One region of the Micromonospora sp. NPDC000442 genome, then DNA from elsewhere that is predicted to be linked to it. Evidence: riboswitches for the same ligand, from Rfam matches in the RefSeq annotation. Region 1 holds a riboswitch; each other region holds the start of a gene.

Evidence for each region. Region 1 has a riboswitch for cyclic di-AMP ahead of ACFY2A_RS20195 (coiled-coil domain-containing protein). Riboswitches for the same ligand answer to the same signal wherever they lie in the genome.
Region 2: it holds a riboswitch for cyclic di-AMP, as region 1 does, so the genes downstream of both, ACFY2A_RS00170 (hypothetical protein) here and ACFY2A_RS20195 (coiled-coil domain-containing protein) in region 1, are expected to answer to the same signal.
Region 3: it holds a riboswitch for cyclic di-AMP, as region 1 does, so the genes downstream of both, ACFY2A_RS04285 (C39 family peptidase) here and ACFY2A_RS20195 (coiled-coil domain-containing protein) in region 1, are expected to answer to the same signal.
Region 4: it holds a riboswitch for cyclic di-AMP, as region 1 does, so the genes downstream of both, ACFY2A_RS02045 (NlpC/P60 family protein) here and ACFY2A_RS20195 (coiled-coil domain-containing protein) in region 1, are expected to answer to the same signal.

What each region holds. Positions count from the first base shown of each region.
Region 1 covers NZ_JBIAYZ010000012.1:99,751-104,980, reverse strand. The annotation lists gene ACFY2A_RS20200 (1-phosphofructokinase family hexose kinase) at 1-748, opposite strand, end outside; gene ACFY2A_RS20195 (coiled-coil domain-containing protein) at 967-2,070, opposite strand; cyclic di-AMP (ydaO/yuaA leader) riboswitch at 2,075-2,206, opposite strand; gene ACFY2A_RS20190 (cation diffusion facilitator family transporter) at 2,360-3,277, opposite strand; gene ACFY2A_RS20185 (HelD family protein) at 3,369-5,230, opposite strand, start outside.
Region 2 covers NZ_JBIAYZ010000001.1:32,707-37,936, forward strand. The annotation lists gene ACFY2A_RS00145 (heavy metal translocating P-type ATPase) at 1-142, opposite strand, end outside; gene ACFY2A_RS00150 (hypothetical protein) at 154-1,146, opposite strand; gene ACFY2A_RS00155 (heavy-metal-associated domain-containing protein) at 1,181-1,390, opposite strand; gene ACFY2A_RS00160 (metal-sensitive transcriptional regulator) at 1,505-1,801, shown strand; gene ACFY2A_RS00165 (YibE/F family protein) at 2,077-3,423, shown strand; cyclic di-AMP (ydaO/yuaA leader) riboswitch at 3,590-3,721, shown strand; gene ACFY2A_RS00170 (hypothetical protein) at 3,725-4,741, shown strand; gene ACFY2A_RS00175 (carbonic anhydrase) at 4,827-5,230, opposite strand, start outside.
Region 3 covers NZ_JBIAYZ010000002.1:349,763-354,992, reverse strand. The annotation lists gene ACFY2A_RS04300 (acyltransferase family protein) at 193-1,494, shown strand; gene ACFY2A_RS04295 (hypothetical protein) at 1,605-2,069, shown strand; gene ACFY2A_RS04290 (hypothetical protein) at 2,326-3,084, shown strand; cyclic di-AMP (ydaO/yuaA leader) riboswitch at 3,363-3,503, shown strand; gene ACFY2A_RS04285 (C39 family peptidase) at 3,740-4,606, shown strand; gene ACFY2A_RS04280 (DUF397 domain-containing protein) at 4,722-4,922, opposite strand; gene ACFY2A_RS04275 (Scr1 family TA system antitoxin-like transcriptional regulator) at 4,913-5,230, opposite strand, start outside.
Region 4 covers NZ_JBIAYZ010000001.1:418,601-423,830, reverse strand. The annotation lists gene ACFY2A_RS02055 ((Fe-S)-binding protein) at 1-1,245, shown strand, start outside; gene ACFY2A_RS02050 (NlpC/P60 family protein) at 1,498-2,508, shown strand; cyclic di-AMP (ydaO/yuaA leader) riboswitch at 2,701-2,835, shown strand; gene ACFY2A_RS02045 (NlpC/P60 family protein) at 2,890-3,882, shown strand; gene dcd (dCTP deaminase) at 3,939-4,517, opposite strand; gene ACFY2A_RS02035 (pyridoxamine 5'-phosphate oxidase family protein) at 4,595-5,131, shown strand; gene ACFY2A_RS02030 (zinc metalloprotease) at 5,200-5,230, opposite strand, start outside.

The DNA of each region.
Region 1 (5,230 bases):
CGCCCGCCCCGCGCGGGTCGGCCGCCTCCAGTCGCGGCATCTGCACCTCGAACACCTCGCCGTCGACAAGCGCCAACGCGGGCTTGTCGGCCCGGCTGACCACCACGTTCTCGGCACCGGAGGCGTGCAGGTCGTACATCGCGCGGGTGAGCTGTTCCTCGTCGTCACCGTCAGCCCGCCCGTCGGTGATCAGTTCCTCGTGACTGACCTTGAGGAAGAAGACGCCGCTCTCCAGAACTGCGGCGAGATGCTCGCCGCAGAGGTCCACCACCACTCGGCCACCGTTGGCGCCGAGATCGGCGGCGAAGCGCCGGTAGAGGTCGGCCGGGACCAGTGACGGATGGTTCGGCCCGCTCAATACGCTGACCGGCGCGCGCAAGCCCTCGCCGAGTGCGAGGTTGTACAGCTCGTCCAGCTCGTGCCGGCTCAACGGCTGGCCGACCACGTCGACGATCTCCCGACGGGTTCCCTCGCGGCGGTCGTGCACGTACCCGCCGGTGCCGCCGGAGTCGCGGGCCACCACCTTGAGGTCGACTCCCTCGCTGACCAGCAACGGCTCCAGTACCTGCCCGACCTCGCCGCCGAGCGCCGCGCAGAGCACCACGTCGACGCCGAGGGACAGCACCATCCTGGCCTGCCACACCCCCTGCCCGCCCGGGTGCAGGTGCAGCTCCGGCGCGTCGCTCGGCTGGTCGATGGTCACGGTCAGCAGCGGGGTCGGGGCGAAGATCATGACGCGGTCGCTCATGACCGCTCCCCGTTGTCCGTACCGCCGTCGCGCCTGGCGATTCGCTCGTTCATGGGGCGTCCCTCCCGTTAGCGGACAAATACCGCTTCCTGGTACGACGGTAACCAAGGAGACGCGTCAACGCGCGCCGAAGGGACGGTGCCCCGCCGCCCAGCGGTGGAAACGCAGCGCCGGGTGAACCGCTCGTGAAGAGCGGCTCACCCGGCGCGACGATGGACTCAGTACACCGACAGGTGGACGTGGTTGGTGTGGTCGCTGGACGGGTCACCCCGGGCGCCGCTGTACGACTTCCAGCCGCTGCTGGGCAGCCAGATCTGCCTGTACCAGATCACGTAGAGCACCGCGAGCCGGTCGGCGTTGTTGACGAAGTACGCCGCCAGGTTGTTGCCGTAGGACCGGTCGCCACCGGTCGCGTCCCCACCGAAGCCGTTCTTCTGGGCCGCGAAGTCGCAGGCCCGGCCCTTCGGGTGCTCGCCCGAGCCGCCGGAGCGGTAGCAGGAGACGTACCGGGTGAAGCCGGCCGACTTGGCCTGCTTCAGCGCGTGCAGGGTGCGTGGGGTGATGCAGCCGTTGGCCGGGGTCGGGTCGTTGACGCTGCACGACTCCGACGGCCATGACCCGTCCGAGTTACGGGGAGCGGGCTTGGCGGTGGGGCTCGACCCGCTGCTGCGCGACGGTGACCGGGCGGCCCGTTCGGCGGCCCTGGCCCGCTCGGCCGCCTCGTCCCGCTCGATGGACACGGTCAACGCCCGCTCGGCCTGGTCCTTGCGCTTGGCCATCACGGCCACCTGCTTGCGCTGTTCCTGGATCTCCGCGTCCAGCGCCTGCTTGGTGGCGCCGACCTCGTCTCTGGCGGTCTGGAGCTCGCGCAGTGCGCGATCCTCGTTGGCGGCCACCACGTCCAGCGCCGCCGCCCGGTCCATGAAACCGGCCGGTGAACCGCTGTTGAGCAGCGCCGACGCGGCACCCAGTCGCCCGGTGCGGTACGCCTGCGCGGCGATCTCGGCGACCTTGGTGCCGCGCTCGGCGACCTGGCTCTCGGTCGTCTTGAGCTGCTCGGCAAGCTGCTTCTGACGCTTCACCGAGCGGTTGAGCGCGGTCTTGGCGTCGAGGTAGCCCTTGCTGGCGGCCTCCAGTTGAGCCCGGAGTGCCGGGGTGCCACCCTCGTCGTCCACATCGCCCGGAGCTGCCGCCCGCAATTGCTGCGGTGCCGCGACGGCTTGGGTGAAGGGGGCCAGCGCGACGCCGAGGGTGAGGGCGAGCGCGGCGGCGATCAGGGCCGCCGTACGGGCGGCCGGTCTTACCGTTGCCACTGCTGGCATGCACATTTCCTTCCGTCAGCCGCCGACCGGGTTAGCTGACGGGTTCGGGACGGAAGATCCCTACCGCTGACGCGGATACACCCCAGGAACATGGTTCCCCGGTTCGCCCTGGCGGGCGATTAGGCGGCGGCCGCCGCCGGCACCGGTGGGCGCCGCCTGGCGGAGGCCGGGTCCGAGCCTACCGGTGCCCATGTGACCGGTGCAGCTGCTGTTACCGCTGGTGTTCAGTTGTTGACTAGTAGACCAGAACAAAAGCGGACGATAACCCCTTTCCGGTCGATTGCTCCGGTCACCACCGCGCCGCCCCGCAGTCCCCCGGATCCGATCGCGGCTCGACCTGCAGTGTCGCGTGCTCGATCTGGAAGTCCTCGTGCAGCGCCGAGCGGGCCGCTGCCAGCACGGCGCCGACGTCGGCGCCCGGGCTGACGGTCAGGTGCGCCGAGGCGACCTCCATGCCGGAGGTCAACGTCCAGACGTGCAGGTCGTGGACGCCGGCCACGCCCGGCACCGCGGCCAGCCGGTCGTACACCGCGGTGACCTGAAGGTGTTCCGGCGCGGCCTGGACAAGGATGCGTACCGCCGCCCGGCCCAGGCGCCACGTCCGGGGCAGAATGAACGTGGCGATCGCCACCGCGACCAGCGGGTCGGCCCACCACCAGTCGGTCACGGCGATCAGCAGGGCGGCCGCGATCACGCCCAGCGAGCCGAGTAGGTCCGCCAGCACCTCCAGGTAGGCACCGCGCAGGTTGATGCTCTCCCGCGCCCCCGGGCGCAGGAGAGCGAACGCGGCGATGTTGGCGAGCAGGCCGAGGGCCGCCACCACCAGTACCGGGCCGGCGAGCACCTCGGGTGGATCGCCGAACCGGCGTACCGCCTCGACCAGCACGTACACCGCGACGCCGGAGAGCAGTACCGCATTGGCCAGGGCCGCGAGCACCTCCAGCCGGTAGAGCCCGAAGGTGCGTTGCGGGTCGGTGTCGGCCCGTCGGGTGGCGGCCACGGCCGCGAGAGCCATCCCGATGCCCAGCACGTCGGTGAACATGTGCCCGGCGTCGGAGAGCAGGGCCAGCGAACCGGTCCGTAGAGCGGTGGCTGCCTCGACCAGCGTCAGCGCGCTGAGCAGGGCGAATGCTGCCCACAGCCGGCCGGAGTGGCGGTGCGCGGCGTTCGACACCGCAGCATGGTGGTGGTCATGGCCGGCACCCACCCAGACACCTTGCGTCGTCCGCCGGGCCGGGGACGGAGCTATGCCAACATCGCTATGTGTGCAATCGTCGGGTGGCTCGCGGTGCTCGGGCTCAACCGGTCGGGTCGACGGTGGTCAACCGCTGAGTGGCCCGGGACAGCGCGACGTAGAGGGTACGGACACCGGAGCCGGGCTCCGCCCGGATCTCGGCCGGGGCGACCAGCACCACACCGTCGTACTCCATGCCCTTGGCCTCCAGGCTCGTCACCACCTGCAACCGCTCCCCGCCCAGCGCCCCCAGCCAGACCGCGACCTGGTCCCGGCGGGGCACCGGCGTGATCACGCCGACGGTGCCCTCGACCTCGCCGAGCAGGGCGCTGACGGCCGTCACGACGGTGGTCTCCAACTCGGGCGCCCGCACCTGGAGCTGGACCGGATCGATCCCGGTGGAACGGACTGCGGTGGGCAACGCGAGATCCGGGTACGCCCGCCGGATCTCGGCCGCCGCCACCGCGAAGATCTCCGCCGAGTTGCGGTAGTTCGTGGTGAGGGTGAACCGGTGCCGCCGACGGCGACCCAGCGCCTGGTCGCGGGCCCGGGCCAACTCCTGTGGATCCCCCGTCCAGGCGGTCTGTGCCGGGTCACCCACCACCGTCCAGGACGCCAGCCGCCCGCGTCGGCCGACCATCCGCCACTGCATCGGTGAGACGTCCTGGGACTCGTCGACCACCAGGTGGGCGTAGTCGCGATAGTCCTCGGGCCGTTCCCGGGCGGCCTGCCGGGCGGCCCGTTGCCGGTCGGCGAAGGTGCTCAGCTCGCGCACCCCGCCGGCCAGCTGGAACGGGTCCCGCTTCCGTTTGGCGGGGCGCATCGGCTTGCCGAGCAGCGCGTCCAACTCGTCCAGCAGCGCGACGTCGGCGACGGACGGGCCGTCTTGGGCCAGCCCCCGGTACGCCGCACCGAGCAGCCGGATCTCGGCGCCGGAGAGCAGGCCGCCGGCGTACCGGCGCAGCCGCTGCGGATCGGCCAACCAGGCGAGCACGTGCCGCGGATGCAGCCGTGGCCACCACGCCTTCAGGAAGTCACGGAAGTCCGTCCGGTCGATCAGCTCGTCCTCGAAGGCGCGCTGCTCGGGCAGCCCGGCGATGCCCAGCCGGCGGGCCTGCGCCCAGAGCCCGGCGAGCACGCCGTCGAAGCCGGCCCGACGCACCTCGTTGCGGCGGGCACCGCGGGGCAGCGCGCGCTCCCGGATGGCGTCCAGTTCGGCCCGCTCCAGTCGCAGCAGCGTGCCCCGGTACAGCAGGCGCAACTCGGTCGGGGAGTCGGGCACCGCGTCCCGGGCCGCCCGTTCCAACACCCGGCGCATCCGCAGCGACCCCTTGACCGCCGCCACCTCGGGTGGGTCGGTGCGGGTGGCCATCACCCCGGGGAAGAGGCTGCCCAGCGAGTGCAGGGTGGCGGTGTCCTCGCCCAGCGACGGCAGCACCGAGGCGATGTACTCGACGAAAACCGAGGAGGGGCCGATCACCAGGATGCCGCCGCCGGCATACCGGCTGCGGTCGGCGTAGAGCAGGTACGCCGCGCGATGCAGCGCCACCGCCGTCTTGCCGGTGCCCGGGCCTCCGGAGACGAGGGTGACCCCCGAGCCGGGGGAGCGGATCGCCTCGTCCTGCTCGCGCTGGATGGTGGCCACGATGTCCCGCATGCCCCGACCGGTGGTTCGGGACAGGGTGGCCAGCAGCGCACCGTCCCCGACCACCGGCATGTCCGGTGGGGCGGCGTCCGGGTCCAGCAGGTCGTCCTCGATCCGGGTGACCCGCTCACCGCTGGACTGGATCGTCCGGCGCCGGACGACGCCGAGCGGCTCGGCCGGGGTCGCCTGGTAGAAGGCGGCGGCGGCCGGGGCCCGCCAGTCCACCACCAGGGTGGTGGCGTCCTCGTCGCGGATACCGAGTCGCCCGACATAGAGGGTCT
Region 2 (5,230 bases), on a different contig from region 1:
TGGCGTAGTTGACGGTGGCCTGCACGCCGTCCATCCGGTTGAGCTTCTTCTCGATCCGGGCGGCGCAGGAAGCGCAGGTCATCCCGCCAATGGCCAACTCGATCAGGTGCGGTGCGGCGGTCAGGGGTCGGCTCGTACTCATGGTTGATCCCGTCAGTCGTGCCCGTGCCCGGGGGTTCCGTGCCCGTCCTCGGGCCCGGGGGTGGCGTGCTCGTCGGCCGGTGCGTTGGTGCCGCCCGGGTCACCGACCTGCACGGTGAACTCGGCGGTACGCACCACACCCCGGTGGCGGAAGTCGAGGTAGAGCCGGTACGCGCCGGCCGAGGGGAACTCGGTGGCGAAGCTCACCTGCGGGCCCGGGGCGGTCCGCCCGTCTCCCGGATTGCCCTCGGGGTGTACGTGCAGGTAGGCCAGGTCACCGCGGCGCAGCGCCACCAGGTGACCGTACGCGCCGAGGTACGGCTCCAGATCGGTGACCGGTGCGCCGTCGCGGCTGACGGTCAGCGTCAGTGTCGTGGTGCGCCCCGGCTGTGGGGCTCCGGAGAGGGCGACGGTGTAGCCGTCGACCGTGGCGCTGCTCGCCGGGGCGGGCAGCGGTCGCTCGGTCAGCGCGCCGGGGACGGTCACGTCGACGCCGAGCGTCAGAGGGTCGCCGCCGGTCGGGGTGAAGTCGGCGAAGGCCCGCCACACCCCCGGAGAGTCCAGCGGCGAGGCGACCCGCCAGGTGCCGTCCCCGGCCAGTTCCGGATGTACGTGCCGGAAGCCGGACAGGTCGCGGCGGGCCACGATGAGGTGCATCCGTTCGTCGTGGGTGATGTCGTACCCGGTCGCGGGACGGCCATCGGGACCGGTGATCCGGAACGCGAACTCACCCGGCGGCGCGTCGACCGGCACCAGGGTGTAGCCACGGTCGGAGACGAGCAGGCCGCCGGGCAGGTGCCCGGCCGCCCCTTCGTCGCGCCCGACCGTCCCCTCGTGGCCGGCGTCACCCTCGTCGCGGGCGTCGCCGCCGTGGCCGGTGCTCTCGCTGTCGTGGTCGGTGGCGACCGCGTTCACCGGGCCGGTCAGCTCTCCCACCCCGTACGCCGCGCCGAACACCGCCGCCAGGCCGAGCACGAAGCCGCTCAGCTTCGTCGCCGTGTTCATGGTTTGACCCCTCGGTCTCTGCCCGCCGGCCGGCTCAGGCGCCGGCCAACTCGTATCCGGCCTCGTCCACGGCGGCACGCACCGCGTCGTCGGACAGCGGCTGGTCGCTGGTGACGGTGACCCGACCGGCGGCCAGGTCCACCTGGACGTCCTTGACGCCCTCAATCGCGCCGATCTCGGTGCTGACCGCGTTGACGCAGTGCCCGCAGGTCATGCCCTGCACCTGGTACGTCGTGCTGACCATGGAACTCTCCTCACCAGTTCGGAAGGGCGGGCCAAGCACCCACCCCATACCCATAGGGGGTATCCGTCGCATCGACCGTACCATACCCCCCCGGGGTAGGTTATCCTTGCCGGCATGAGCACACCCGCGCCGATCCGTGGCTACACCGCCAGCAAGGACCAACTCCTCGCCCGGCTGCGCCGGGTGGAGGGCCAGGTACGCGGCATCGAGAAGATGGTCGACGACGACCGCTACTGCATCGACGTGCTCACCCAGATCTCCGCCATCCAGGCCGCCCTGGACAAGGTCGCTCTCGGCCTGCTCGACGGGCACGCCCGGCACTGCATGCACGAAGGTGCCGCCGAGGGGCGTGCCGACGAAATGGCGACCGAGATGATGGCCGCCGTGGGCCGGCTCATGAAGCGCGGCTGACCCGACCCGCCGACGCACCAGCACGACAGGCGTCGGCAGGTCCGGCTGGTTACCATTCGCACACGATGGCCAGCCGAAATCCGTGCCTCGCGGCCCGAGGTCGCTGTCAGGCGCACGTCCGCACGCCCGTCGCGAGTAGGTCCACAGCTCACGGTACGCAGCCACCCCGCCACGTTCAGGCCATTCAGGCTGCCCTTCGACACGGTCGTCCGGCGGCACTGAACCGTCTCGCCCATCGACACGTACTCAGCCCTGAAATCGTTGGGAGACACTGAATGGGCGCCGACCACACCCGTTCCGCTCCGCCCACCCCACCGGGGGTGCGGCGGATCCTTGTCGTGACGGTGGTCCCCCTCTTCCTCGCCACCCTGGTCGCCGCCATCGTGCTCTGGCCCCGGGACGCCCCGAGGCCCGAGGCCGCCGACGACACTCCCCGCTACCACGGCACGGTCACCCGGGTGGTCAGCGAGCCCTGCCCGCCCAACCCGGCGGTGCCCGAGGGCACCCCGACGGCCGCGGACGGCCCCTGCGGCACCGTCACCGTCCGGGTGCAGACCGGACCGGACGCCGGGCAGGAGGTGCAGACGCCCATCCCGACCGGGCCCGGGGCACCCCGGGTCGACGTCGACGACGACATCATCCTGGTCTCGTTGACCGATCCGGAGGACCCCTCGGTCAGCACCTACAACATCGCCGAGCACCAACGCGGCAAGCCGCTGGTGTGGCTGGCCGTACTCTTCGCCGCCGCCATCGTCGCCTTCGGGCGACTGCGGGGCCTGGCCGCTCTGGGCGGCCTGGCCGCCAGCTTCGCCATCCTGCTGACCTTCGTGCTGCCCGGCATCAGCGCGGGCCAGCCGCCGCTCGCGGTCGCCATCGTCGGCGCTTCGTTGATCATGTTCGTGGTGCTGTACCTGACCCACGGCGTATCCGCCCAGACCTCGGTGGCCGTGCTCGGCACGCTCGCCAGCCTGGTACTGACCGGGCTGCTCGGGCTGGCCGCGACCGGGGCCACCCACCTGACCGGATTCGGCAGCGAGGACGCCACCACCCTGTCCATGTTCCGCGGCGACGTCGACCTGCACGGCCTGCTGCTCGCCGGCATCATCATCGGCTCGCTGGGCGTACTGGACGACGTCACGGTCACCCAGGCCGCCGCGGTCAACGAGCTGCGCCACGCCAACCCGAACCTCTCCCGCCGGGAGCTGTACCGCTCGGCCACCCGGGTCGGGCGGGCACACATCGCCTCGGTGGTCAACACCATCGTGCTGGCGTACGCCGGCGCCTCGCTGCCACTACTGCTCCTGCTGACCGCGGACTCCCGTGCGCTGGGGCAGATCCTGACCAGCGAGTTCCTCACCACGGAGATCGTTCGAAGCGTGGTCGCCACGCTCGGGCTGATCGCCGCGGTACCGCTGACCACCGCGCTGGCCGCGGTGGTCACCACCGCCGGGCGCGGCGACACCGGCGTCCGCAGTGGTGGATCCACCCCCGTGGTTCCCCGGCCGGCGACGGACCGGGCCGAGGCGCTCCGCGCCCTCAGCACCCCACCCACCCGAAACACATCCCCCGCCACCCCCTCGGGGTGGCCCGACCCGGACAGGAGCACGGACACCACATGGTGACACTCCTCAACGTGACCGCCCCTGCCGATGCGGCTCGTAACCGTGTCGCTGGTCACTCAAAGCGATTACGAAATGACGCATCTCGTCGGGTTCGGGGCGTAGAGGCACAGATGGACTGTCGGGTAACCTCACTGCCGGTCACCGCCGAAGGCGCGCAGCGGCGCCTGCGGTGCCACCGCCCAATCGCCGTCAGGCGAGCCGGGAACCCAGGTACGTGGGGTGAATCCGCGAAAGCGGTAGGGGCCACTTCCGTCCCGAACCCGTCAGCTAACCCGGTCGGCGGTCGATGGAAGGGAAAACAGTGACGGCACCCCTACGCCGCTGGTTGACACCCGTGGTGGCCGTGTTCGCCGCGTTCGCCGTATTCGCCGGTCCGATGCCGGCGACGGCCGCACCGAACGACCCGAAACCAGCGGAGCACGACGACGACCCGCCGATGCTCAACGACTTGATCGAGGCGACCACCCGGGACTACTCCAAGGCCAAGGCCAAGCTGGAGAAGTCCAAGAAGCGCCAGCTCCGACTGGCGGTCGAGGTCCGCTCCGCTCAGGCCGACCTGGACGCGCTCTCCCCACAGGTCGCCCAGATCGCCACCCAGTCGTACCGGACGGGCCGGGTCGGCGCGATCGCCATGCTGTTGCAGAGCAGCGCACCGGACTCGTTCATCGACCGGGCTTCGGCACTGGACGAGCTGAACCTGGTCAACGACAAGAAGCTGGGCGAGGTCAACGCGATCAAGCTCCGCGCAGAGCAGGCCAAGCTCGCGCTCGACGCCGAGGTGCGCGAGCAGAAGAAGCTGACCAACGACATGGCGCGCAAGAAGAGCGAGGCGGAGAAGTCCCTCCGGCTGGTCGGCGGTGTCGGCCTGACCGGCGGGCTGGTGGACGCCACCTCGCCGGTGGCCCGGATCGCGCCGAACCGGGCCTCGGACGGCGGCTGGAAGCCCGAGTCGTGCAGCCAGAACGACCCCACCACGTCGGGCTGCATCACGCCCCGGACGCTGCACATGTACAAGGAGGTCAAGCGGGCCGGATTCAACCGGTTCGTCGGCTGCTTCCGCCCGGGTGACAAGTTCGAGCACCCCAAGGGCCGGGCCTGCGACTGGTCGTTGCAGAACAGCGGCTTCAGGCCGTGGCACAACAACGACACCCGGATCTACGGCAACAATCTGGCCGCCTTTCTGGTCCGCAACGCCGACCGGCTGGGCGTCTACTACGTGATCTGGAACCGGCAGATCTGGTTCGCGGCGACCGAGCGCTGGAGCTCCTACAGCGGCCCGTCCAACCACACGGACCACGTTCACGTGTCACTCCTCTGATCGCCCGACGCGACGCACCGAGGGCCGTCCCGCCAACCGTGGCGGGACGGCCCTCGTCGTTCAGGACGTCGTCGTCGGTCGCGGATCAGGGCGCGGTCGCCATCGCACCGCCGAGTTCGGCGGGTTCCGCGGCCACCGCCCGCACCTCACCGGCGGCGAGGCGGTACGACATGCCGACCACCGCGCACCGCCCGGCAGCCACCTCCGCCGCGAGGGTCGTGGAGGAGGCCAGCATCGTCTCGACGGTCCGCGCGATGTGGATGTCCACGATCCCGTCCAGTTCGTGCACTCCGGCGTCCTGTGCCCGGTGCAGGCTCGGCACCACGGCGTCGACCACCGCACCCAGATGCCCGGGAGGCATGGTGGCGGTGGCCAGTGCCTCGCGGGCCGCCTGGACGGCGCCGCACGAGTCGTGGCCGAGCACCACCACGAGCGGCGTACGCAGCACGGCCACCGCGTACTCCACGCTGCCCAGTACCTCCGACCCGA
Region 3 (5,230 bases), on a different contig from region 1:
GGACAAATGCCGCAGCGGGCGGTTCTCCGGAGTGCGGCAGGGCGGCAGAGGCAGGCGGTTGTGCGCAGGCTCCCGGGGTAGGGTGCCCGGCGGGCCGCACCACACCGGTCACCGCGGGGGATCCGGCTCCCGTCCGGGCGGCCGGGAGGAGATGGGCGTGCGTGTGACGTGGTCGAGAACCGGGAGGTGGGTATGACGAGCACTTCCCTCGCGGCGCCGGCGACCACCCCACCCGGGCGTACGGACGCCGATCGCCTGCCGTCGCTGACCGGACTGCGGTGGATCGCCGCGCTGCTGGTGTTCGGCTTCCACGCCGGCACCATGCGCATCATCGCCGACCCCGGCCCCCAGGCGGTGGTGGGCGAGATCTTCACCCTGGGCCTGTCCGGGGTGCAGTTCTTCTTCATCCTCAGCGGCTTCGTACTGGTCTGGTCCGCGCGGCCCGGTGCCTCCCGGCGCCGGTTCTGGCGGCGTCGGTTCGCCAAGATCTATCCGAACCATCTGGTGCTGTGGGCGCTGGCCATGCTGGCGATGCTCTGGTTCGCCGATCCGATCAACCCGGTGGCGGCGCTGGAGAACCTCCTGCTGGTGCAGGCCTGGGATCCCCGGCCCGGCCACTTCTACAGCGTCAACAACGTCAGCTGGTCGCTCTCCTGTGAATTGTTCTTCTACCTGTGCCTGCCGCTGGTGCTGCCGGCGGTGCGACGGGCCCGACCGTGGCTGCTGTGGGCCGTGGTGATCGCGGTGCCGCTGCTGATCCTGGCGCTCTGGCCCGGGCAGGCACTGGTGCCGGAGCCGGATCGCTGGTGGTTCGCCCAGGTCTTCCCGCTGGTCCGTTCGCTGGAGTTCTGGATGGGCGTGGCCGCGGCCGAACTCATGCTGCGGGGCCGCTGGCGGGGGCCCCGGCTACCCCTGGCCAGCCTGATCTTCGTCCTGACCTGGGTGGCGGCCTCCCAGTGGATCCGGGCCGAATTCTGGGCGGCGCTGTTGTCGGCGGCGTACGTCCTGGTGATCGCCGCGGCGGCCGACGCGGACGTGCACGGGCGACGCTCGCCGCTGCGCTCCCGGACGATGGTCTGGCTCGGCGAGGTCTCGTTCGCGTTCTACCTCGTGCACGTCTTCGTGATCATGACGATCCTGCGATCGACCGGCGACTGGGGCACCGGCCTGCCCGGCTGGTGGGGCCCGCTCGCGGTGATCGGATTCCTGCTGCTCACCCTGGGGCTGGCCGCTCTGTTGCACCGGTACGTGGAACAGCCGATGATGCGCCGCCTGGCCCCGTCCCGACCGCCGCGACCCGGCCAGCCGGGTGGTGGCGCGGCGTCCACGATGCCCAGCGGTGCGGCGCGAGCCACGAGATCGGGTGCGGCGGTGCGATCCGGGACCCCGGATGGGCCGGTGGTGGACGGGCTGCCACGCCAGCGGGTACCCGGTGGCGGTGTGGATTCCGCGGCGGGCGCGGAGCACGACCATTCCGTCCACGAAGGACGGTGAGTTGGAGGCATTCTGACCTGCGCGGATCGACGTGCATGCGCGACGCGCCGGGCGGTACGACACGCCCGACGACCGGTGCGTGCCGGTGGCTGTGGCGGTAGCGTGGTGAGGTGCTTCCCGTCGCGCCCGCCCGTCCTCTGTGGTGGTTGGCGCGCTGGGCCGCGCGGCTGCTGACCGGGCTCGCGGTCGCCGCCGCCTTCACCCTCGGCGCCTGGGCGCTGCCCGGCCATCCGGCTCCCGCCGACCGGCTCGTCGCCACGGCACCGCCGGTCGAGACCGCCGCACCACCCGCGTCCGCCGACTGGTACCAGGCCGCACCCCTCGACCTGGTCGGCCTGGTGACGCCGACCGCGCGGTGTGCCGGTGACTCAGCCGACCCGGCCGGGGCGTCCACGTTGCCGACCGAGCGTGCTGCCGATGATCACGCCGACCGGGCCGGGGCGTCCGCGACGCAGCCGGCGGCCTGTGGTCGGCCCGGGCTGACGGCGTTCGGCGGCGTCGCTGTGGGCGTCACGCGGGGGCCGGCGGCCCCGGTTGCGGGCGCCCGGGCGGCCCGCGCCCCACCGCACGCCTGATCCCGGCGACACCGCACGCCAAGCCTCCGGCGGCTGTCCCGTCGCGTCCGCACCGCTCGGTGCCGCACCCGCGCCGAGCACCTGCCAGCCCGTTGCCGCCAGCCGCGCCGTCGGGCTCGCCAGATCGAGCCGCGCCGTCGGTGCTCGCCAGAACGAGCGCGACCGCCCACACGAGCCCGAGACCGCGCGCAACGCCATCCGCGATCCACTGCCGGTACGGCCACCGGCGCCGTTCCGATCTCCCCGAGGTGCCGCCATGGAGAAGACCGTCCTCTACCAGTTCCTGATCGAGGTGCCACGCGCCGCCGCCATCTGGTCGGTCCTGCTCGTGCTCGCGCTGGGCGTACTCACCGTGTTGGTCGCCCGCCCGGAGCCGGCCGGGCCGGTGGAGAAACCCGCCGATGAGGACGCGGCCCGTGCCGCGATCGAGCAGGCCGACCTGAGCCGATACGCCGGGGAGGTGGCGGTCGCGGCAGCCGGCGCCGGGCAGAACGCCGAGCGACGGCGTACGGCCTGGCGGGTGGCCCAGGCGGAACTGGACCGCGCCTGGGCCGCGTACGACGAGGCGGAGGCCGCCGCCCGTCGGCTGGCCGGCGTCGCCGGACTGCCGACCCCGCGCACCCCCCGAACCCCGGCCGAGTACGCGGCCCGGGAGCGCTGGCTGCGCCGTGCCGCAATGGCCGCCCACTGGCGTGGTGACCTGACCGCCCGGCAGCTCAGCGACGTGCTGGCGCACCGGTCCGGTTGGGATCCCCGGCGTCACCCGGCGGAGCAGGAGGTGGTCCTCGCCCGAGTGGTACGCGACAACCGCCGGGCCGCCTACCGATCGGCCGCCGCGCGGGAGCGTGACCTGTGGCGGGCGGCGGAACTGGCCACCGAGGCGGCCCGCGCCCTCTCCGCCGAGGCGTACGCGGCCGCCGAGCGGCTCCGACCGAACCGACTGCCCGTTTCCGGTCGAGCCATCGTCGGGCGGCCAGACCCGGTCCCACGCTGGCGCCCGGCTCGACTCGGCTGAAATTCCGTGAGCTGAGTCACATCAGCCAGAAATTCGGTCACTGTTCGTAGGTGAGGTGATTACCGCATCAATCTCCGTCGAGATTGTCCACCGGCCGTCCGGTTGTCACCCGAAGGTGCCCCGAATGCCGTCACTCCCATTGAGCGACGCCAGTTCCCGGATACCCGAAAATCACCGCGCCGGATCATGTTTAAGCAGGTCAAGGCGGGTTGGCTTCGAGGTGGCCGGCCAGTAGTGTCAGCGCGTCCGGTGCGGTAACCGATCGCAGGAAGCGACGCCGTGCCGACCCGCTCAATCGTGATCTCACGAACCGGGGACCCACTGCACCACTGGGGTGAATCCGCGAGCTTCGGCACGCGGTAGGGCGTCTTCCCGCCCGAATCCGTCAGCTAACCCGGTCGGCGGTGACGGAAGGAGTACCAACCTCGTGCAGTCCGATGTGATCCCCCTGTTCCCCCGCCTCCACGGCACTGCGGTGCCCGTGCTCGCCGGCCCGACCGCCGCGAGCTGACCCCGGTCATCGCCACCGCCCGGGTTCTCCGGGCGTACCCCTGAACGGCCTGTCCCGCTCGCCCCGGGTGGTCGTCGGCGTCCTGATGCCGACCTGACCGCCGGAGCCGGTGTGCCGTTCTCCCCCTCAGCCCGTGGAGGAATCGTGAAGCACACCCTCTCCCGCCGGCTCCGCCGGCTGGTCAGCGAACGCCCCTATCAGCTCGTTGCCGGATCCGCCGTGGCCCTCGTCCTGGCCACCGGCACCGGCGCTGCCCTCGCCGGCACCGGGAACACCCCGGCACCCACGCAGGCCACGACCGCCGCCGAGCTGCGCGGGGACATCGCGGTGCCGCCGAGCCAGGACCAGGTCGCGGTAGCGCCGACGACCGCCGCACCCAGCAGTGCCGCGCCGAGCAGTGCCGCGCCGGCCAGCGCGGCGCCGGCCAGCGCCGCCGCCTCGCCGTCACCGAAGGCCACCGCGAACCCGGACCTGGTAAGCAAGAAGGCGGCACCGAAGCCGCCGGCCTCGAAGGTTCTGGAGTACGACCACCAGGCCCAGATCAACGGCTACTACTGCGGTCCCGCCGCGGTACGTAACGCCCTCAGCGCCGCCGGTGTCACCCGTAGCCAGGACGCCCTGGCCGGCCAGCTCGGCACCACGTTCGCCGGCACCAACTCGGCCGAGGACACCACCCGCGTCCTCAACGCCGTCGTCAAGGGCGACCCGTACGAGACCACGATGATCCGTGGCGGTGCGGCCACCCCGGCCCAGATGGACCAGCTCCAGGCGGACGTCGTCGCCGCCGTCACCGACGGGCGGGGCGTCGTGGTCAACGTCGCCGGCAGCGTCACCGACACCGACGGCCGCTGGCACTCCTTCCCCGGCGGCCACTACATCGCCGTGGTCGGCTACAAGGACTCCGGCCGGCTGGTGAGGATCGCCGACTCGGCGGACGCCTCGTACCCGTCGTACTGGCTCAGCACCATCGATCTGGCCAACTGGGCCGCCACCCGCGGCTACTCGGCCTGACCGCATCGTCCCGCTGCACCCGGAAGCCCTCGGCCCGCTGGCCGAGGGCTTCCGTTTCGGGTACGTCGGGCGTGTGGGCCGTGCTGTGTCGTCAGGTCGACGTAGCTCGGGTTCGTCAGGCGTGTGGGCCGTGCTGCTTCGCCAGGCCGACGAAGCTCGCCCAGGCGGCCGGGGTGAAGGCCAGCGTGGCGGCGTCGCGGTTCTTGGTGTCGCGGACCAGCACGATGCCGGGCAGGTTGTCGGCGACCTCCACGCAGTCGCCGCCGCCGGCACCGCTGCGGGTGGACTTGCGCCAGGTCGCGCCGTTCAGATCCATGGCTTCACAACATCCTTCATGCGCTCGATCGACTGGCGGCCGGACAGTGCCTCGTTGCGCACCGTCTCCCACCGGGACAGCAGGGCGCTCAGGTCGTCGTCCTTGTCGACCAGGACGCCGCCGAGTTGGGTTTCGAGATTACCCACCCAGCCGCCGTCCGCGCCCCTCGCCAGGATGAAGGGGCCGGTCAGTCCGATGTGCATGCCGACGCCGGTGGGCACCAGGTGCACGCTGATGTTGGGCCGGGTGGCCAGCGCCATGAGGTGGTGCACCTGCTCGACCAGCACGTCCTTCAGCTCCTCGTCGAC
Region 4 (5,230 bases), on a different contig from region 1:
CCGCTGTCGCCGAAACTGCTGGTGCTCAGCCTGCGGGACCACGCGTACGCCAAGGCGCCCTACCTGCTGGCCGGCGGCGGCAAGGACCTCACCGGTGAAGAGAAGGCCACCGCCGCGCAGCTCGCCCACCTCGACGTGCTGGCCCTCGCCGAGGCGGAGAAGCCGCTGATCGGCGACGCCGAGTCCGGCGGCGTCATCGACCCCGACGTGCTCTGGTCCTGCACCACCTGCGGTGCCTGCGTGGAGCAGTGCCCGGTGGACATCGAGCACGTCGACCACATCGTCGACATGCGTCGCTACCAGGTGCTCATCGAGTCCAGCTTCCCCTCCGAGGCCGGCGTGATGCTGCGCAACCTGGAGAACAAGGGCAACCCGTGGGGTGCGCCGCAGAACACCCGTGAGGACTGGACCAAGGGGCTCGACTTCGAGGTGCCCCGGGTCGGCGAGGTCGAGGACTTCGAGTACCTCTTCTGGGTGGGTTGCGCAGGTGCGTTCGAGGACCGGGCGAAGAAGACCACCCGGGCCGTCGCGACCCTGCTCAACGAGGCGGGGGTCTCCTTCGCCATCCTCGGCGAGGGGGAGACCTGCTCCGGCGACCCGGCCCGGCGGATCGGCAACGAGTTCGTCTTCCAGATGCTCGCGCAGCAGAACGTCGAGACCCTCAACGAGGCGTTCGAGGGCCGGGAGAAGGCCAAGCGCAAGATCGTCGCAACCTGCCCGCACTGTTTCAACACGTTGGGCAATGAGTACGGCCAACTGGGCGGCGAGTTCGAGGTGGTGCACCACACCCAGTTGCTGGCCCACCTGGTCGCCACCGGCAAGCTCACCCCGGTGCAGCCGGTCGACGGCGGCGTCACCTACCACGACCCGTGTTACCTGGGGCGGCACAACCGGGTCTTCACCCCGCCACGCGAGGTGCTCGGCAGCGCGATCGAGGGTGAGCTGACCGAGATGCCGCGTAACAGCGAGCGCTCCTTCTGTTGCGGTGCCGGTGGTGCCCGCATGTGGATGGAGGAGCGCATCGGCAAGCGGATCAACGTGGACCGGGTCGAGGAGGCCATGTCCACCGGAGCGAGGACGGTCGCCGTCGGCTGCCCGTTCTGTTCGACCATGCTCACCGACGGGGTGAACGGCAAGGGTGCCGGAGAGCAGGTCGAGGTGATCGACGTGGCCAGCGTGCTGCTCCGGTCGGTAAAGCCCGAGCGGGTGGGTGGCACCGGGGAGAGCACGCCGGTGGCCGGCTGACCGGCGCGTACGCATCGGGCGGGACGGCACCTCAACCGGTGCTGTCCCGCCCGGTTTTGTATTGGCGCACGTAACTGTAACGAATCGGTCGACACCCTTTGTGTGCGTACCGTCGCGCAAAGGTGAATGAGCCGTTGGTCGCCTTGATTCCCCACCTGCTGTTCCCTAATGTGGGGCACCGACCGCCATGGGTCCTCTGTCCCCGCCCCTTACCGCTCGCGGGACGCCCGGCGGTCGGTTGCAAAGGAGACGCTGCCGGTGGCAACCATGCCCCTTCATCGTCGTGCGCCAGGACTATCCCGTCCGGGTGGCCTGCGTAGGGCCGCCCGTGCGCTGGTTGTCCTCGTCGCCGCCGCCGCGGTCGGTGGCGGCCTGCTCGCCGCCCCCGCGTACGCCGAACCCTCGGTCGACGAGATCGAGGCCCAGATCGACAAGCAGTGGCGGAAGCTGGAACCCACCATCGAGCAGTACAACAAGGTGCGCTCCGAGCTGCGGGTCAACCGGCAGAAGTCGAAGAGCCTGGGGAAGAAGATCGAGCCGCTGGCCCTGGAGACCGAGCTGGCGATGAACCGGGTGGCCGACCTCGCCTCCCGCTACTACATCAGCGGCCCGTCCGCGGAACTCGGTGCGGTACTGCTCAACGCGAAGCCCGACGATCTCGGTGAGCAGATGGCCCTCCTCGACCGGCTCGCGTCGCAGGAGCGCCGCGAGCTCGAGGGCGTCATGAAGATCCGCAAGAAGTACGACGACCAGAAGGCCAAGCTCGACGCCCTGATCGCTTCCCAGGAGAAGCAGGAGAAGGATCTGGCGGCGAAGAAGAAGAAGATCGACGCCGAGATCAAGCGGCTCGAACGGTCGCTGCCGGTGACCACGGTGAAGACCACCAACTGCCCGACCATCAACGGTGTGGTCAGCGACGCCGCCCGCACCGCCATCAGGACGGCCTGCGCCCAGGTCGGCAAGCCGTACGTGTGGGGTGCCACCGGGCCGAACTCGTTCGACTGCTCCGGTCTGACCCAGTACGCGTACCGGGCCGCCGGCATCTCGCTGACCCACTTCACCGGTGCCCAGTGGAACGAGGGCAAGGCCATCTCCCGCTCCGACGCCCGCCCCGGCGATCTGGTGTTCTTCTTCAGCGACCTGCACCACGTCGGGCTCTACCTGGGCAACAACCAGATGGTGCATGCGGCTCGAGCCGGTAAACCGGTGAACGTATCGCCCATCACGACCATGCCGATCGCCGGCTTCCGCCGACCCGGCTGAGTCACCACCCGCGCCCGCTGAGCGGTCGCGCAGGAACGCCCAAGGGCCCCCGGTCAAGTCGACGGGGGCCCTCGCCATTGTCAGATGTCAGCACCCACGGTGACGGTGCGGTTGTGTTGCGTATTGACTCCGATCGTCCCTACGCTGGGCAATCGTCGGCCGCTGGCAGTTCCGCCCACCCAGGGCGGTAACGGTCCGACACCGCCGAATCGCTCCTCAGCGAGCCGGGGAACCAGGTACCCGGGGTGAATCCGTGCGAGTCACGGTAGGGCGCCCCTTCCCGCCCGAACCCGTCAGCTAACCCGGTAGGCGGTATGGGAAGAAGGAGTGCTGAGCCCGGTGGCACACCATGCCCCGCGGCCACCGTCACCGCGGCCGGGGATGCCCGGCCGACCGACGGCTGCGCCGCGTTTCCGCTGGTACCGCTGCATCCTTGCCGCACTGGCCGCGACCGCCGTGATGCTGACCGGCGGCGCGGCGGCGGCCGGGGCCGACCCCACGGTCGCCGACATCGAGCGCCAGATCGACGAGGACTGGAACCGGCTCGAACCCGTCATCGAACAGCACAACGCCACCCGGCAGGACCTGGCCGGCAAGCGGCGGGAGGCGGACGCGCTGGCCGCCCGGATCGCGCCGCTGCAACGGCAGGTGGACGAGGCCATGGACCGGGTCGGCAAGCTCGCTGCCCGCGCGTACAAGGGTGAGCAGGTACGGGCCGTCAACACGCTGCTCGGCAGCCGGTCGCTGGGCGAGGTCGTCGAGCAGCTCGGCCTGCTCGACCGGTACGCCCGCTTCCAGCAGCAGGACGTCCGGCACGCGAGTGAACTGCGCGACGAACTCGCCGCCGCCAAGGCCGGGCTCGACCGCACCATCGATCAGCTCACCGGTACCGAGGCCGATCTCGCGGCGAAGCGGCGACAGATCGACGCCGAGATCGACCGGCTGCAGCGGCTCCGGCTGCGGGCGTACGGAAAGGGAGGTGGTGGGCCGCTGCGGCCGGCCCCCTGTCCGGCCAGCTACCCCGGCGGACCGGCCGGCGAGGCGGTCACCTTCGCCTGTTCCCAGATCGGCAAGCCGTACTCCTGGGGCGCCGAGGGGCCGAACGCGTACGACTGTTCCGGGCTGACGCTGGCCGCATGGTCGCGGGCCGGTGTCGCACTGCCGCACAACGCGGCACGGCAGCGTCGGGTCACCGCGTCGGTCAGTCGCGGCGCACTGCGCCCCGGCGACCTCGTCTTCTACTACCGGGACCTGCACCACGTCGGCATGTACGTCGGTGGTGGCTGGGTGGTGCACGCCTCCCGGGCGGGTCAGCCGGTCAAGATGAAGCGGCTGGACAGCAGCCCGGTGCACAGTTTCGGCCGGCCCGGCTGAGGCGGGCGGACGTAGGCGCGGGACGGTGGATCAACGGCTGCGGCGTGGCTGTGGTGTCACCGGGTGGGCCAGGTGCGCCAGCTCTGCCAGGCACGACTCGGCGTCGGGCCGCGCTGACCCTGGTAGCGGGAGCCGTAGACGGCCGATCCGTAGGGGTGCTCGGCGGGCGAGGAGAGCCGGAAGATGCAGAGCTGCCCGATCTTCATGCCCGGCCAGAGGGTGATCGGCAGGTTGGCCACGTTGGACAGCTCCAGGGTGACGTGACCGGAGAAGCCGGGGTCGATGAAGCCGGCGGTGGAGTGCGTGAGCAGGCCGAGTCGTCCCAGGCTGGACTTGCCTTCGAGGCGGCCGGCGAGCTGGTCGCCCAGCGAGATGACCTCAAGCGTCGAGGCGAGCACGAATTCGCCCGGGTGCAGCACGAACGCCTGGCCGTCGGGCACCTCGACGGGGGAGGTGAGGTCGTCCTGCCGGGTGGCCGGGTCGATGTGGGTGTAGAGGTGGTTGTTGAAGACCCGGAACAGTTTGTCCAGACGTACGTCGATGCTGGAGGGCTGCACCAGGGTGGGCTCGAATGGTTCGAGCGCCAGGGTGCCCGCCTTGATCTCGGAGACCAGGTCGCGGTCGGAGAGCAGCATCGCCACACCATAGCTGCCGGTATGCGACACGCGTGTCGGACTACCCGCTTCGAACGTGTGTTCGATAGGATGTCGGCATGGCTTCCTGGTCCGAATTCGCCGCTGACGAGCCTCGACTCGCCGACGGGATCCGCCTTCTCATGCAGCAGTACGGCCCGGGCTTCGGCTACCTGGCCACGGTCCGCTCCGACGGCGGGCCCCGGGTGCACCCGGTCTCCCCGGTGATCACCGAAGACGGTCTCTACTGCTTCGTCATCGACTCACCGAAGCGGCGCGACCTGGAACGCGACGGCCGTTACGCGCTGCACTCGTTCCCGCCGGAGGAGAGCGACGACGAGGCGTACGTCGCCGGTCGCGCCCGACCCGTCACGGACGACGCCACGGTCGCCCGGCTGGCGTTCGCAGCGCGGGCCGCCCCGCACGCCGACTGGCGCCTCTTCGAGTTCACCGTCGACGTGGCGATGCTGGCCCGGCGGGAGCAGTCGGTGGGTGGGCCGAGCGAGCTGGCGTCCCGTCCGGCCGTCCAGGTCTGGCTCGACCCGGCCGGTGCCGCGCCTCAGGCCGTACGCCCGGTGCCGGCCAGCTCCGGGCGGCACCATCGCCGCGCCGCCTGACCCGCATACGCCGGTGCCGGCCCCGTCATCCGGGGCCGGCACCGTCAGTACGCGGTGCTGGGCTCGCGCTATGCCGCGCGGTAGGAGTTCCAGGCGTTG